2 regions of the Ectothiorhodospira sp. 9100 genome follow, and region 2 is predicted to be linked to the other one. Evidence: riboswitches for the same ligand, from Rfam matches in the RefSeq annotation. Region 2 holds a riboswitch; the other holds the start of a gene.
The links. Region 2 has a riboswitch for cobalamin ahead of cobW (cobalamin biosynthesis protein CobW). Riboswitches for the same ligand answer to the same signal wherever they lie in the genome.
Positions count from the first base shown of each region.

Region 1: another riboswitch for cobalamin. It lies ahead of LPW29_RS14315 (DUF4198 domain-containing protein); the one in region 2 lies ahead of cobW (cobalamin biosynthesis protein CobW).

Region 1 covers NZ_JAJNAN010000071.1:688-8,751, forward strand. Annotated here, with positions in the region: partial or broken gene LPW29_RS14295 (energy-coupling factor ABC transporter ATP-binding protein) at 1-197, opposite strand, end outside; gene cbiQ (cobalt ECF transporter T component CbiQ) at 263-1,042, opposite strand; gene LPW29_RS14305 (hypothetical protein) at 1,046-1,633, opposite strand; gene cbiM (cobalt transporter CbiM) at 1,630-2,247, opposite strand; gene LPW29_RS14315 (DUF4198 domain-containing protein) at 2,252-3,043, opposite strand; cobalamin riboswitch at 3,188-3,390, opposite strand; gene LPW29_RS14320 (cobalamin B12-binding domain-containing protein) at 3,711-4,817, opposite strand; gene LPW29_RS14325 (putative bifunctional diguanylate cyclase/phosphodiesterase) at 4,971-7,106, shown strand; gene LPW29_RS14330 (cryptochrome/photolyase family protein) at 7,278-8,064, opposite strand, start outside.
Region 2 covers NZ_JAJNAN010000036.1:22,773-30,836, reverse strand. Annotated here, with positions in the region: gene LPW29_RS11200 (hydantoinase B/oxoprolinase family protein) at 1-3,326, shown strand, start outside; gene LPW29_RS15520 (ArsA-related P-loop ATPase) at 3,441-3,731, opposite strand; gene LPW29_RS11190 (arsenic metallochaperone ArsD family protein) at 3,731-3,979, opposite strand; gene LPW29_RS11185 (MBL fold metallo-hydrolase) at 4,051-5,016, opposite strand; cobalamin riboswitch at 5,177-5,418, shown strand; gene cobW (cobalamin biosynthesis protein CobW) at 5,517-6,599, shown strand; gene cobN (cobaltochelatase subunit CobN) at 6,599-8,064, shown strand, end outside.

The DNA.
Region 1 (8,064 bases), on a different contig from region 2:
TCGGCATCCTGGAAGACGAGACCGACCCGGCGGCGGACATCCTCGAAATCCGCCTCGGCCTTCCGCAATGCACCCAAGATGCGTACCTCTCCCGCGTCCGGCCTCAGAAGCCCCACCACGATCTTGAGCAGCGTGGACTTGCCCGCACCGTTCGGCCCGATCAACGAGAGCCGTTCGCCCGGAGCGAGCACCAGTGAGGCGTCGCGCAGCACCGGCTCTGCGCCCGGATAGGCAAAGTGGATGCCGCGAAGGTCGATTTGCGTCACGCGAGAAACTCCAGCGCAACGAGCGCTGAGGTCGCGATAAGCGCGATGGCAACGAAGGCGGCGTCCGATCGGGTAAAGCTGACCTGCTGCAAAAGGACTATCCGCCCCGAAAAGCCCCGGCACTTCATGGCGCCAAGAATGCGTTCGGAGCGTTCGACAGCGCGCACCAGCATCATGCCGACGAGGTAGCCGAAGCTGCGATAGGTGTGCCAGTTCGTGCCGGGCCGGAAACCGCGCACTTTCATCGCGGTGCGCAGGCGCAGGTATTCCTCGCGCAGAACGCCGATATAGCGGATCGAGAACATCAGCAGGTGGACCAGTTTCTCGGGCATCTTGAGCGCATGAAGGGCATACCCGAGCGTGACCGGTTCCATGGTGCCCACAAGGACCAGCAGCGCCAGCACGACGGCATTGGCCGTCAGCGCGATTTCGACCGCAAGCGCGATCCCCTGCCAACTGGCGGTCAGACCCCAGATGGTGAAAACCGGGTCGCCGGAGACCGAAAAGGGCAGGATCACAAGCATGAACAGGATAAAGCCGTCCATGGCCGCCATTCGTGTCAGCGTCTGCCGCAGCGGCAGGTGCGCGGCGAGCAGTAGCACCATAGAGAACACGAAGGCGAGCGCCAGCACGTCCAGCCGCGAACCGGCAACGACGGCGATGGCATAGACACTTGCTACCACGATCCGCAAACGCGGATCGACCGACTCAAGCCAGCCGGGAACCTCCCCGGTCGGACACAGCGCGGCCTGCTGTGGCGACAGCACGTGCGCCATGGGTCAGGCTGCCAGCCTGCGGCGGGCCGCAAGGTAGAAGCCCAGCCCGAAGAGGCCGACGATATAGCCGATCCCGCCAAGGATCGACTGGAAATCGTTGTGGTTCTTGTAGGCCATAATCTCTTGTCTGAGCGGGTGCATCTCCCGCCGCACAATCTCGGCGATGGCGGCGCGTTCTTCGTCCGTCAGAGCGGCAATGGTGACTGTGCCTGCGTCAAGTTCCTCGGGCGTCCCCTCAGGCACAGGGTCGGGCTCCGACGCTGCGACGCCCATGATGGCAGCGACGTCTGCAGCCGGCATTCTCATCTCCGCGACATGGCCCGCGCTCAGATCGGCCCGGAAGACATGGGTCACAGCCTCGGTGGGGGTATAGAGGAAAAAACCATCCTGGTCGGTCATGGTCTCGCCCAGTTTGATCCCTCCGGCGTCGAAGACCTCCACCAGCAAATCGACCGCCATCTCGCCGTTGGAAAAGCCGATCTCGCCCTCGATGTCGCTGCCGGCCGGGAAGACGGAGGAGATGACGTTGTGGGCCAGCCCTGCCACGGGCAGGGCAACAAGCGCAAGCGCGAGGAAAAACCTGCGGATCATGCCCATGTTCCTTTTATCGTGTCGAAGAGGTCTGGTTTGACCTGACGCGCGAGATATACTGCAGCGGCGCACAGCAGCGCCTCGATGACCATCACCGGGATATGGGCGAAGAAGACGAACTTCGCGGCGGGCACGAATGCATCGCCGGACATCACAAGACATATCGCCACCAGAAGTGTCGTGGCGGCGATGGCGAAAGCCCCGCCGACCCCTGCCCAGACCGCGCCCACCACCGGCGTGGCACGCGCGATCAGTGGGCCGAAGATGATCCCCGCCAGCACGGCGGGGAGCGCGATGTTCAGCGTGTTGATGCCCAGTACCGTCAGGCCACCGAAGCCAAAGAAGACGGCCTGCAACAGCAGCCCCACGAAAAGCGCGGGAAAGGCGGCCCAGCCGAGGATAAGCCCGGCCAGGCCATTGAGGACCAGATGCACCGACGACGGGCCGATCGGTACGTGGATGAGAGAGGCTACGAAAAACGCGGCCGACAGCACACCCGCCGCCGGGATCTTTTCGAGCGTCAGCTGCCGAAGCCCCAGCGCGATCCCGCCCACGGCAAGCACGGCGCCGCCTATGACAACCTCGTTAGCAAGCGCCCCGTCGACGATATGCATAACCTTACTCCAGCTCGGTCGCGTGGATCCAGATCACCGCGTCCTGGGACAATTCCTTGCCGTCGAACTCGGTTTCGGTACCTGCACCAAGTGCCGCAAAGCCCCACCAGCCGGCGGTCGGAATGCCGAAGGTGAAATACCCGTTGGCATCACTGATCGCGACCAGCGTGCCGCCCGCGGGCGGGGTGACGGTGGGCTCTGTTGTGGTGCCGCCCGCAATTTCGGGCTCGGACGCCATGTATTCGATCTCGATCTCGGCATCTGCGACAGGCGCGCCCTCCGACAGAACCCGGCCCGTGAAGGTTGAACCCACCAACACGTTGTAGGGGCGGTTCAGCGGCTGGATCTCGGCTGGCAGGCCCATGATGCCGTCCCAATCCGTGGGCAGGCCGTTGCGGTTCAGAAAAACGCGCGTGATCTGCTGGATATAGATGTCCTCGGAGTCCTCGTAATAGGGCTCGGGCACGGTCACCAGAACGTAGTCGCCCGACCGGCGGATCGGGACAGAGCCAATGAAGGCTTCGCCCGTATTCTCGACGCCCTGGAAAGGCGCGGGCTGTAGCGTATCAATAAGGTCGGTGCGCTCGCCGTTGTGGATCATGTAGAACTCGCGCGGCATGGCGAGATCCATTACATATCCATTGTCGAAGGGATGCCAGAAGATCAGCTTGACCGGGATTTCGCCGGGCGTCTCGATCACAGCCTGTTCGGTGTAACTCAGCAGGAAATGTGCCGATGCCGTTATCGGCAGGGCGGCGGCGGCAACTGCCGCAAGAAGGGTTGTGCGAAGGGGCATGTACGTCCTCTTTCGATCGTGCAGCGTGCAGCGCTCGCGCCACGCTTGGAAAAGACGGACGGGGAGATTTGGCGGGAGCGCGGCAACAGAAAGACGAGCCCATGCCAGACGCGTTTCCCCGGCGTCCAGATGACCGCACGCCCAAGGGCATGCGCATAACCGGCAGGTCTCCTGGCTCGCAGTTCACCGCCCTGGCTGGCCTTCCCGGATCGCTCCAGTGGCATCTTCAGCCGGACTCGCCGCTCACAGTTGCGGGGACAGCCGCGGATTCGGTATCAAGACACCCCACCGCGTTCCCTCTTGCCTCCATCCCGGGAAAGGATGGAACCGATCACGCGTGCTTTATGCCCCGTCATCGTCTGGCTGTCAATCTCATTCCTGGCGGGCTTCGGCCATTGCCGCGAACTGGCGAGGCTGGTCTACATCTGCCTTGCAGAGGACGCGCCGGACTTCGACTGGGTAGGCCTCAAATCATGCCCTGGCACGCCCCAGTCTACCAGTCCCGGTGAATCAATCTGGACATCTCCCCACAGAGCCCACCCACACCCTGCCACCGTCCCGACTCCCTCACCGGGGGAATAATCTGCCTCAAATCAGGTGGTGATCAGCGATTAGGGGTGGGAAACAACAGGCGTGGCTCATCGGGATGATTGTTCAAGACCGGTGCTCAGCACCCCCATACCTGGACATCGCCCACCAGTTTCAGGGCATCACGGGCGTTGGCGGCCCAGAGATCCGCACCGATGACCATGGCCAGGGAGGGCACCCTGTTGATCAGGTTACCACCCACCAGGATCAGGGGTTGCAGCCCCACCTGGTGTTGGCGAATCTCCTCAATCAATTCACGCACGGCCCAGAGATGACGAGGCAACGAGACCGTCAGCCCCACAAGATGGGGGTCGAATCGGCGAACTTGCCCCAACAGGGAGTTTCGAGGCACATCCGCTCCCAGAAACTGCACGGACCAGCCCGACATCTCAAACGCATCTGCAATCATCCGCAAACCAATGACATGCCGATTGCCGGGAGGGGCCGCAAACAATGACCGCATCCCGTTCGAGGTGGATGAGGGTCGGCTGAGCAGCAGTTGAGCCATCACATCCTGTGCGATGGAGCTGGCCAGATGCTCCTCGGCTACCGTGAGGCGATTGGCATGCCACTCCTTGCCAACCTCATACAGAGCCGGTTGCAACAACTCATGCTCAGCCTCGATCAGGGTATCGCCCCTGTCCATCGCCTCTTCCAGGAGTGCTGTGGCGGTGCGGCGGTCGCCAGCAATCAGTGCCTGCATGACCTGATCGGCGACCGGATCCACGGTCACTTTGGATGCTTCAATAACACCCGAGGTATTGGCATTCTCCAGAACACGAGCAGCATGGGCGAAAAGTTCGCTCATCCTCGCCCGATTGTCCGCGCAAAGATAGCGCGACAGGCAACCCTCCATTTCCTGTAAGGCATGAAAGACAACGCCAGTCGACAAACCTCGCCGGAGCAGGAGGGACGATAGCCACTGCAGGCAGTCTTCCAGGGGTTCATGGATGCCAAAAACCAGTGCCGGACGGATAAACTCCAGTAAAAAGGTCAGCTCTTCACGGCATCGGTCTGATCCGAACGCCCCGCCGTCGGCGTAGAATTCCGGAAACCGAGCCGTGATACGATGGCTGGAGAAGCGAATGAGTTCCTCTCGATGGTGTTCGAACTGCTGTACGCCCTCCGCATCCAACCTGAACCGGTGGTTCTGATGGGTGAAATCAACGGTCGGACTGGGTATCACCCTGGACAAGAGAACCTCGCTTGAAACACAAACCCAAGTTTTCGGGGCACTGACGCAAGATGATAGCCCATTCCGTCCAGTTTCTGAGCCCGCAATCACCGTCTCCGAGAGCCGCCCATCTCAACCCTTGGACACGGGCGGGGAATGACAGGCATGGACGTGCCTGACCATTACCTGAAACAGGAACTCTACGAACTCATCCGCAAGGATGCTCGGAGCTTTGATTTTCTTCAGAAAGCCACGCTGGACGGGATCTGGTTCTGGGATATTGAACACCCGGATCATGAATGGATGAGCGATGGCTTCTGGACCATGCTGGGGCAGGATCCAGCCACCAAACAGCCGCTGGCCCGGGAGTGGCAATCCCTGGTAGACCCGGAAGATCTGAAGGTCGTCCATCAAGCGCTTGAAGAGCATTTTGCCAACCCCGAACACCCCTTTGATCAGATTATCCGCTACACGCACCGCGATGGCTCGACGCTCTGGATTCGCTGTCGGGGTATGGCCATTCGGGATGATCAAGGACGACCGGTGAGAATGCTGGGAGCACACACGGACCTGACACCCGTCAAACGTGCCCAGGCTGAACTGGAATCCCGAACGCGCGATCTGGCCCGTATAGCCAGGGCGATGGATAACGCTCAGGAAGGCATCATCATCACTGACTCGCAAGCCAGCATCCTATCCGTGAACCGGGCGTTCACGCAGATTACCGGTTATACCGCCCCGGAGGTCCTCGGGCACAACCCTCGCCTGCTCCAGTCGGGCCGACATACACCGGATTTCTACCAGGCCATGTGGCGAGACATCATTCACGCCGGTACCTGGCAGGGGGAGATCTGGAATCGACGCAGAAATGGCGAAGAGTATCCCCAGTGGACCACCATCAGCCAGGTACCCGGGGAGGATGGTCAAATGGACTATGTGGCTGTCCTCAGTGACCTGACCGACAAAAGGCGTACCGAGGAGCGTATCGCCTTTCTCGCCCATTACGATCCATTGACGGGACTGGCCAACCGCCATCTACTGATGGAACACCTGAACCGCTCACTGGCTCACTGCCAGCGAGAGGGACTCCACCTGGCAGTGATCACCCTGGACCTGGATGATTTCATTCAGGTCAACGAACGTGTTGGCCACGAAGCAGGGGATCGAATCCTGCGCAGGGTGGCGGAGCAGTTGAAATCCTGCCTTCGCAAGGGCGACATGGTCGCCCGCCTCGGTGGAGACGAGTTCGTTGTCGTGGCTCAACTACAGCCCGGGATTGACCAGATCCGATGCCTCACGCAAAAAATGCAATCCAGCCTGCCCCAGACGCTGGATGATGAACTCCAGCGTCTGGGCCTGACGGCCAGCATGGGGGTTGTGCTCTCCAGCCAGGGAGACGATGCAGACACCATGCTACGACACTCCCATCAGGCCATGTGTGCAGCCAAACAGACAGGCAGAGGGACCTTCTCCGTATTTGATGTTTCGCAGACTCAGGCAGTTCAAGCACTTCGTGATGAACGTCAGCGCATCCTGCGAGGCATTGAGCAGGAAGAGTTCGCCTTGTTCTACCAACCCAAGGTGGATCTCAAAAGCGGCTGGGTCAGGGGTGCCGAAGCCCTTATCCGATGGTACCACCCGGACAGGGGACTCCTGTCCCCTGACGCCTTCCTGCCGCAGACCGCCGGGACGGACCTGGAGTTCCAGCTGGGTGACTGGGTGCTGACCGAGGCTTTGCGTCAGATGGATACCTGGCGGAGCCTGGGAAAGAGCATCCCCGTCAGCATCAACGTATCGGCAACACATCTGCTGCAACCTGGATTCGCCCGGCGTCTGGAGGAGAAGCTTCAGGAGTATCCTCGCCTGGCTCCGGGTGACCTGGAAATTGAAATCCTGGAAAGCGCCGCCGTGGAAGACTGGCAACGCGCGGCACAGGCCATGCGTGACTGCCGCAACCTGGGCGTGCGATTTGCTCTGGATGACTTCGGTACCGGCTATTCATCGCTGGTGCATCTGCGGCGCCTGTCCCTGGACACATTGAAGCTCGATAAGAGCTTTGTCGGCACCATGCTGCAAAATCCTGAAGATTTCAGCATTGTGGAGAGCGTGGTCAGCCTCGCCATCTCGTTCCAGCTGGAAGCGATAGCGGAAGGGGTGGAAACGGATAACCAGGCGCGTGTCCTGATGAAAATGGGATGTCCGATCGTACAGGGGTTTGGCATTGCCAAGCCCATGGAGGCCAGCCGGATCATTGCCTGGGCACAAGATTGGGAGCAGTCTGGCCTGTGGAAGGGGCTGTAAGCGGAGCGCAAGGGGTGCCGCGCTCACCGGCGCCAACCTCTAGCGGGTCCGCCGCGAACAGACGATCAAAGCAGTCCTCAGTGATCGCCAAAGTCGACAAGGCCCGCGTCAGCACGAGCAGATCCTCGCCGTGGTCATCCCGCATTGCATAGCCACTCAGCGCGTAAGCGCTCACAACGTGTCCAGCCACTCAAGCAAGTAACGGGCATGGGTCAGCGTGGCATCGCGCTCGGACTCGTCCATGCGCTGCCAGGCGCGGTAGGGCATGGCCATGCGCGGGTTCGCGGCAAAATCTGCCTCGTGGCGGAGCATGAAATCCCAGTAGAGCGCATTGAATGGGCAGGCATCGGGGCCATGGCGGCGGGTCGCCGCGTACCGGCAGCCCTTGCAGTAGTCGGATTGGCGCTTGATGTAGCTGGCCGAGGCGGCATAGGGTTTGCTAGCCACCAGGCCGCCGTCGGCGTACTGGCTCATGCCGCGGGTATTGGGCATCTCCACCCATTCGAAGGCATCGATGTAAATCCCCAGATACCAGGCATCCACCGCGTCCGGGTCACCCCCCGCGAGCAACGCGAAGTTGCCGGTGATCATCAGCCGCTGGATGTGGTGTGCATAGGCCAGGCGCAGGGACTGCCCAATGGCATGACGCAGACAGGCCATGTCGGTCTCGCCGATCCAGTACCAGCGGGGCAAGGGCCGGCGGGCATCCAGGGCGTTGGTCTGCGCATAGTCCGGCATGCGCCCCCAGTAGACGCCTCGCACGTATTCGCGCCAACCGAGGATCTGGCGCACAAATCCCTCGCAGGCAGCGATATCCACCGCGCCTGCCTCAAAGGCCTCCAGCGCCGCATCGATCACCTCCCGTGGATGCAGCATCTTGGTATTGAGGGCGAACGAAAGCCCCGAATGGAACAGCAACGGCTCCCGGGTGCTCATAGCATCCTGAAAACGACCAAAA
Region 2 (8,064 bases):
CCCGGGGCTTTGCCGATGTCCTGCGCATTGGCTACCAGAACCGGCCGGACATCTTCGCCCTGGACATCCGGCTGCCCGAGCAGCTGTATCGGCATGTGGTGGAAGTGGACGAGCGCATCGCCGCCGACGGCACGGTGCTCGCTGCACCCGACCCGCAACAGGTGCGCAGCGCCCTGAGCGAGGCGCGGGCGGCCGGATGTACCGCCTGTGCCATCGCCTTCATGCACGGCTACCGCTACACCAGGCATGAGGAACAGGTGGCCGCCCTGGCCCGGGAAGCGGGTTTCGAACAGGTCAGCGTGTCCCATCGGGTGAGCCCGCTCATGCGCCTGGTGGGCCGGGGCGATACCACGGTGGTGGACGCCTATCTCTCACCCATTCTCAGGCGCTATGCCGAGCAGGTGGCCGCGGAGCTGGGCGACACCCGCCTGATGTTCATGAAGAGCGACGGCGGGCTGACCGACGCCCGCTGGTTCGAAGGCAAGGACGCCATTCTCTCGGGGCCGGCCGGTGGCATTGTGGGATGCGTGCGCACCGCCATGATGGCGGGTTTCGAGCAGGTCATCGGCTTCGACATGGGTGGCACGTCCACCGATGTCGCCCATTACAACGGGGAGTTCGAGCGCAGCTTCGAGACCGTGATCGGCGGCGTGCGCATGCGCGTGCCCATGATGCGCATCCACACCGTGGCCGCCGGCGGTGGCTCCTGCCTTGGATTTGACGGCAGCCGCTACCGGGTGGGCCCGGAGTCCGCCGGGGCGGATCCGGGGCCGGCCTGTTATCGCCGTGGCGGCCCGCTCACCGTGACCGACTGCAACGTCATGCTGGGACGGCTGCAGCCGGCGTTCTTCCCGCGCGTGTTCGGCCCCGACGGCGACGAACCCCTGGATGCCGAAGTGACTCGCGAGGCCTTCCGGGAACTGGCCGAACGCATCCACCGGGAGACCGGAGATGAGCGCAGCCCGGAGGCGGTGGCCGAGGGCTACCTGCGCATTGCCGTGGAGAACATGGCCAATGCCATCAAGCAGATCTCCGTGCAGCGGGGTCACGACGTCACCGGCTACACCCTGAACTGTTTCGGCGGTGCTGGCGGCCAGCATGCCTGCCGGGTGGCCGAGGCCCTGGGCATGGCCCGGGTGCTGGTGCACCCCTTCGCCGGGGTGCTGTCCGCCTACGGCATGGGCCTGGCCGATCTCACCACCCTGCGGGAGCTGGCGGTGGACGAGCCGCTGCAGGCCGACAGCCTGAAGCGACTGGCACCGCGCCTGGCGCGGGCCGAGGGCGAGGGCCGGAAGGAGCTCCTGGCCCAGGGCGCCGCCGCTGATGGTCTACGTGCGGTGTACAAGCTGCAGCTGCGCTACAAGGGGACCGAGACGGCGCTGCTGGTGGATCATAGCGAGGCCGAACCGGTGCGGGCAGACTTCGAGACTCTGCATCGCACCCGCTTCGGTTTCACCATGCCGGACAAGCGGGTGATGATCGCCGCCGCAGTGGTGGAAGTGATCAGTGGCGATGGCGCCCTGGGCAGCGAACCCGAGCAGCCGCCACGGGGGGAGGGTGCAGGCCTGGAGGCCCTGGGACAGGTGGAGGCCTGGATGCAGGGCGCCTGGTGCAGCGTGCCCGTTTACGACCGCGAGACCCTGGCCCCCGGGGACCGCATCGAAGGACCGGCCATCATCCGCGATCCGGTGTCCACCATCGTGGTGGAGCCGGGCTGGTCATTGGGCGTCAACCCCTACGGCCACCTGCTGCTGGACCGGCAGGCCGCCACCGCGTCCGCCCGGGTGGGCACCGAGGCGGATCCGGTGATGCTGGAGGTGTTCAACAACCTGTTCATGAGTGTGGCCGAGCAGATGGGCGTGACGCTGCAGAACACTGCTCAGTCCGCCAACATCAAGGAGCGGCTGGATTTCTCATGCGCCGTGTTCGACGCCGATGGCGACCTGGTGGCCAATGCGCCCCATGTGCCGGTGCATCTGGGCTCCATGGGCGAGAGCGTGCGCGCCATCATCCATGCCCGCCGGGGCACGATGCGGCCCGGCGACGTGTTCATGCTCAATGATCCTTACCAGGGTGGAACCCATCTGCCGGACATCACCATGGTGACGCCGGTGTTCGATGATGCCGGTGACGAGATCATCTTCCATGTGGCCAGCCGCGCCCACCATGCGGATGTGGGCGGCCTCACCCCGGGCTCCATGCCGCCCCACAGCCGCCATATCGACGAAGAGGGCGTGCTCATCACCAATGAGCAGGTGCTCGATGCCGGCGAGTGGCGGGAGCAGGCCCTGCGGGATCTCTTCGGTAGCGGCCGGTACCCCGCCCGCAACATCGCGCAGAACCTGAGTGATCTGCGCGCCCAGATCGCCGCTAACAATCGCGGCGTCAATGAACTGCGCGGGCTGGTCAGCCAGTACGGCCTGGATGTGGTGCATGCCTACATGGCCCACGTCCAGGCCAACGCCGCCGAACAGGTGCGCCGGGTGCTGGACGTGCTTGGCGACGGCACCTGGGAAAAGCGCCTGGACAGCGGCGCCGTGGTGAGGGTGGCCATCCGCGTGGACCGCCAGGCACGCACGGCGGTGGTGGACTTCAGCGGCTCCAGCCCCCAGCAGGACAGCAACTTCAACGCCCCCCGGGCGGTGACCCGGGCGGCGGTGCTGTATGTGCTGCGCACCCTGGTGCAGGATAGCATCCCGCTCAACGATGGTTGTCTGGAGCCCATCGAGCTGGTGATTCCGGAGGGCTCCATGCTCAGTCCGCGCCATCCCGCGGCGGTGGTGGCCGGCAATGTGGAGGTGAGTCAGGTGGTCACCGACACCCTGTATGCGGCCCTGGGCGTGATGGCCAACAGCCAGGGCACCATGAACAACGTCACCTTCGGCAACGAGGCCCATCAGCACTACGAGACCCTGTGCGGCGGTGCCGGGGCCGGTGACGGCTTCCATGGCGTCAGTGCCGTGCACGTGCACATGACCAACAGCCGCCTCACCGATCCGGAGGTGCTGGAGACCCGCTTCCTGGTGCGACTGGAGGGCTTCGCCGTGCGCCAGGGGTCCGGCGGCGATGGGCAGTGGCAGGGCGGCCACGGCGTGGAGCGCCGTCTGCGCTTTCTGGAGCCCATGACAGTGGCGGTGCTGGCCAACAGCCGCGTGCAGGCGCCGGCGGGCATTGCCGGCGGCGGCGACGGAGCCCTGGGCGAGCAGTTCGTCCTGCGTGCCAGCGGCGGCCGCGAGGACCTGGGCGGCACGGACCTGGCCGCCATGGACACCGACGACGTGTTCGTGATCCGCACCCCCGGCGGCGGTGGATACGGCGCCAGGTAGAAGCGATGCAAGGCGCGGTGCATGGTCCCGGTGGGCTGGCTGCCAGTGCCCACGGCCCCCCAGCCCTGTGGGGCCAGAGCTTTGCATACGGATGAGGGCAGTGCCTCCGTGTGATCAGTCGTGTGTCTCGCTCCAGGGCTCCACCACGAGTCTTTGATGGTGTTGCTCCAGGATCTCCCGGATCCATCGGCCCTCGGCGGCCTGGCGCGCCCGCAGAACGGGATCGCTCACCTGCACCGGGCTCAGGGCCTGATCCACGTTGGAGGCCGGGTCGGTGGAGATGAGCAGGACCCTTTTGCCCTGTTCCGCCAGGGCCAGGGCACTAGCGCAGGCCAGCGAGGTCTTGCCCACGCCGCCCTTGCCGGTGAAGAAGAGATGTCGGGTAGGGGTGTGGAGAAAATTCATCAGGAGACCTCTCGATACAGCTTTACCCACCAAGGGGAACAGCACGTTCTGAGCCCCTCTCCCACCAGCGGGAGAGGGGTTGGGGTGATGGAGAGGGCGTCCTCGCCATCCTTCTCCAGAATGCCCTGGATGGTGGCGTTTTCCACGAAGGCTCCGGGTTGCTGGGACAGGTTGTAGCGGGTCACGCTCACCCCGGAATCACGCAACCACGCCAGGTCACCCGCCAGCCGGGAGAGCCTGGGGTCCACGTGCCGAGAATACGATATTCCATATATATGATCAGCTGTATGTATGGGCCGCGCATGAGACGCCCCGAGCGCTAGAAACTGGCCTCCATGAACAGATAAGTACGATTGATATTCATCCGGTGCCAATCGTCGTAATGGCGCAGGTGGCGGAATTGAGGCAGGTCCGCGAGGCGGGTCACCACTTCATCCAGTGTCTCCCAGTTCTCCAGGCCTTCCCCCACCTCGTGCACCAGCAGGGCCAGGTAATCACCGGTATCCCGCTGCGCGGTGGCCAGGTCGGTGGCCTCGCCATGGCCGGGAACCACCACCTCCGGCTCCCAGGAGGCCATGGTCTCGAAGGCCTTGAGTTGTTCCACCGGATTGCTCCATGGGTGAATGCCCAGCATGCGCTCGGTGTAGACCACGTCACCGGAGAAGACCACACCCTGATCGGGCAGATGCAGCAGGATGTCCCCCGGGAAGTGGGCATCGCCGGCATGGACCATCTCGAAGCGCACCCCGCCCAACTCGAACGCATGATGATCCGAGGCGATGGGGGAGGGGGCCGGGCGCGGCTCGGTGCCTTCCATGGCCGCCGCGCCCAGGGTTTCCGTGAGGCGATCCAGGTGCTGCCGGGCAAACTCCGCCTGGGTGGCGGCGGTGCGCTCAAGGGTCAGGATCTCGGCACCTTGGGAGAGGAAGTAGTCATTGCCCAGCCAGCGGTGATCCTGGCTGCCCAGATTGATCACATGGGTGATGGGCTGGTCGGTCAGGTCAGCCACAGCCTGTTCAATGCGTTGGGCCACATGGTGGCTGGGGCCGCTATCGATCAGCACCACCCCTTCGTCGGTGATCACGAAACACACGTTATTGTTCATGCCCAGGTTGGCCTGGGTTCGATTTTCCAGTGAGCCATAAAAGTAATGGATCTGCTCTGTGATGGCCCGCGGCTCGAGGATCCGTTCGATGGGTCGGTCCTCACCCGCCAGGGCTGTGGTGAGGGAGGAGATCATCAGTCCAATCAGTGTGGAGAGGAGTGCGGGGGCACGGGCAATCATGCTGTTCCTCGGTCATGTTGAAAAGTGCGAGGCGGGACGCCTCACCCCTTTTTATGCCAATAAAAGCATAACGATATGCCTGGCCTCTGCCAAGCTCTCCTGAGGATCCGGCACGTCTTGGATTTGAGCCCGGGCCGGATGCCTGTTAACTTTGTATGGATATCTTCAGACTTCAGCAGGTGACCCGGGGCCTCAACGGCCCATCCATCGGGTTGAAACGGGAAGCCGGTGACATCGCTCAGACGATCACTCCGGCGCTGCCCCCGCAACGGTAAGTGGTGAACGTGGACCCCTCAGGCCACTGTGAGACCCCGTCCCCAGGGGCGGATCTCATGGGAAGGCAGATCCCCACGATGACAATCCACCACAAGCCCGGAGACCGGCCTGTTGAAGACCAGGTGCCGCGGGGTGCGGCGTGCCGGGTGTAGCCCGTGGCGCGTATTGCACTCGTGGCGCATCCATCCCATCGATGCGCGGGCGGCGCGCGAGCGAGTGTTTTCATGACATCAAGATCAAAAATCCCTGCCACCATCGTCACGGGCTTTCTGGGCAGTGGCAAGACCACCCTGCTGCGCCACCTCCTGGAGAATGCCCAGGGGCGGCGCATTGCCGTGATCGTCAACGAGTTTGGCGAACTGGGCATGGACGGCGAGATCCTCAAGGGCTGCGGCATTGGCTGCGACGAGACGGGGGAAGATGCCGGCACCCTCTACGAGCTGGCCAACGGTTGCCTGTGCTGTACCGTTCAGGAGGCCTTTTATCCGGTGATGAAGGCCCTGATGGAACGGCGGGACGAGATCGATCACATCCTCATCGAGACCTCCGGCCTGGCCCTGCCCAAGCCCCTGGTACAGGCCTTCAACTGGCCGGAGATCAAGACCGGTTGCACCGTGGATGCCGTGGTCACGGTGGTGGATGTGCCCGCCACGGCCCAGGGGCAGTTCGCCGCCAACCCCGAGGCGGTGGATCGGCAACGCCGCTCGGACCCTAATCTGGATCATGCCTCCACCCTTCATGAGCTCTTTGAAGATCAGTTGTCGGCGGCCGATATCGTCGTGCTGAGCAAGACCGATCGGGTGGACGGGGCGGCGGTGGAACGGGTGAGCGAACTGGTGCGCAGTGAGATCCCTCCCCAGGTAAAGATCGTCTCCAGCGACCATGGCCGGGTGGATCCGGCGCTGATGATGGGCCTGGGCAGTGCATCGGAAGCGCATATCCACCTGCGCGCCGGGCATCACGACCACGCCCACGGGGACGGTGATCATCACCACGATCATGATCATGACCAGTTCGACTCTGTGGTGGTGAGGCTGCCGCAGGTGGATCGAGACAGGCTGCTGGAACAATTGCAGCAACTGGTGCGGGATCATCGCATCTTCCGCGTGAAGGGTTTCGCGGCCTTGCCCGAGAAGCGCATGCGTCTTGTGGTTCACGGGGTGGGGAGTCGTTTCGACAGCTACTTTGACCGGCCCTGGAGAACAGAGGAAGAACGCAGCACCCGTCTGGTGGTGATCGGCCAGGATTTGTCGGTCGATGCCCTGGAGCAGGCGCTGCAACCGGCGGTTCTGGCAGCGACGGCCTGATGCACCTGCTGGCGGCACAACCCGGCGGGTTCGTTGACGACGACTCGGTGATCACGCGTCTGGATCAGGCGCCTGCCGATATCGTCATCCTCAGTGCCGCGGACACCACCCTGGCCTTGCTGGCGGCCCAATGCCCGCAGGCCCGCGAGCCCGACAAGGGAGCACGGGGCGCCCATCCTTCGGTCCGTCTGGCCAATCTGCTGCATCTGGGGCAACCGGCTTCGGTGGACCTGTACCTGGACGAGGTGCTGCAAAAGGCCCGGGTGATCATCATTGATCATCTGGGTGGCGAATCCTACTGGCCCTATGGCACGGAGCAGGTGTGGACCCTGTGCCGACGCAAGAGCATCCCGCTGGTGATGTTTTCCGGGGATAACACCGAGGATGGCAACCTGCTCATGAAGAGCACAGTGGAGCCAGCTGTTTGCCGTACCCTGTGGCGCTATCTGCGCGAGGGCGGGCCTGCCAACATCCGTGCCTTTTACGATTATCTGGGCGCCACCTTTTTTGATCTGCCCCTGGAGCCCCCGCCGCCCCGGCCGCTGCCCCACATTGGTGTCTATCACCCTGAACAGGATGTGGGCACGGTGGCGGCCTGGCAGGCCCGCTGGCAGGCGGGGGCGCCGGTGGTGGCCGTCCTGTTTTATCGCTCGCACCTGCAGGCGGGCAACACCGCCGTGTTCGATGCCCTCTGTCAGGCCCTGCTGAGCCGGGGTCTCAACCCCTTGCCCATGGCCCTGGTCTCCCTGAAGGACCCGCTCTGCCTGGAGATGGTGCGTCGCCTATGCCGGGAACAGGGCGTGGCGCTGATCATGAATGCCACCGCCTTCTCCCGGGCCCAGGGTATGGATGGCGAACAGGCCCTGGCAGATGATCGGCCTGTGCTGCAGGTGATCCTCTCGGGAGGCAACGAGGACAACTGGCAGCAGGATGTGCATGGGTTGCAACCCCGGGACATCGCCATGCAGGTGGCCCTGCCGGAGATGGATGGCCATGTGATTTCGCGGGCGGTGAGCTTCAAGGGGCTCGAACGACGCTGCCCGCACACCCAGACCGATGTGGTGCACTATCAGCCCCATGCCGAGCGGATCGCGTTCGTGGCCACCCTGGCCGAGCGCTGGTGCCGGCTGCGCACCACCTCCAATGGAGACAAGCGCCTGGCGCTGATCCTGGCCAACTATCCCACCCGGGAGGGTCGCCTGGGTAACGGCGTGGGGCTGGATACCCCGGCATCCGTCATCGGTATCCTGCGGCGCCTGAAGGGGGAGGGCTACGCCGTGGACGCTATCCCCGATGACGGCGATGCCCTGATGCGCCGACTCTGCGAAGGGGTGACCAACGACCCCCAGCATCTGGCCCAGCGTCCCGCCTGGCAAAGCCTGTCCATGGCCGACTACCACCGGTATTTCGATGCGTTGCCTGAGTCCAGTCGCGAGGCGGTACTGGCACGCTGGGGCGAGCCGGA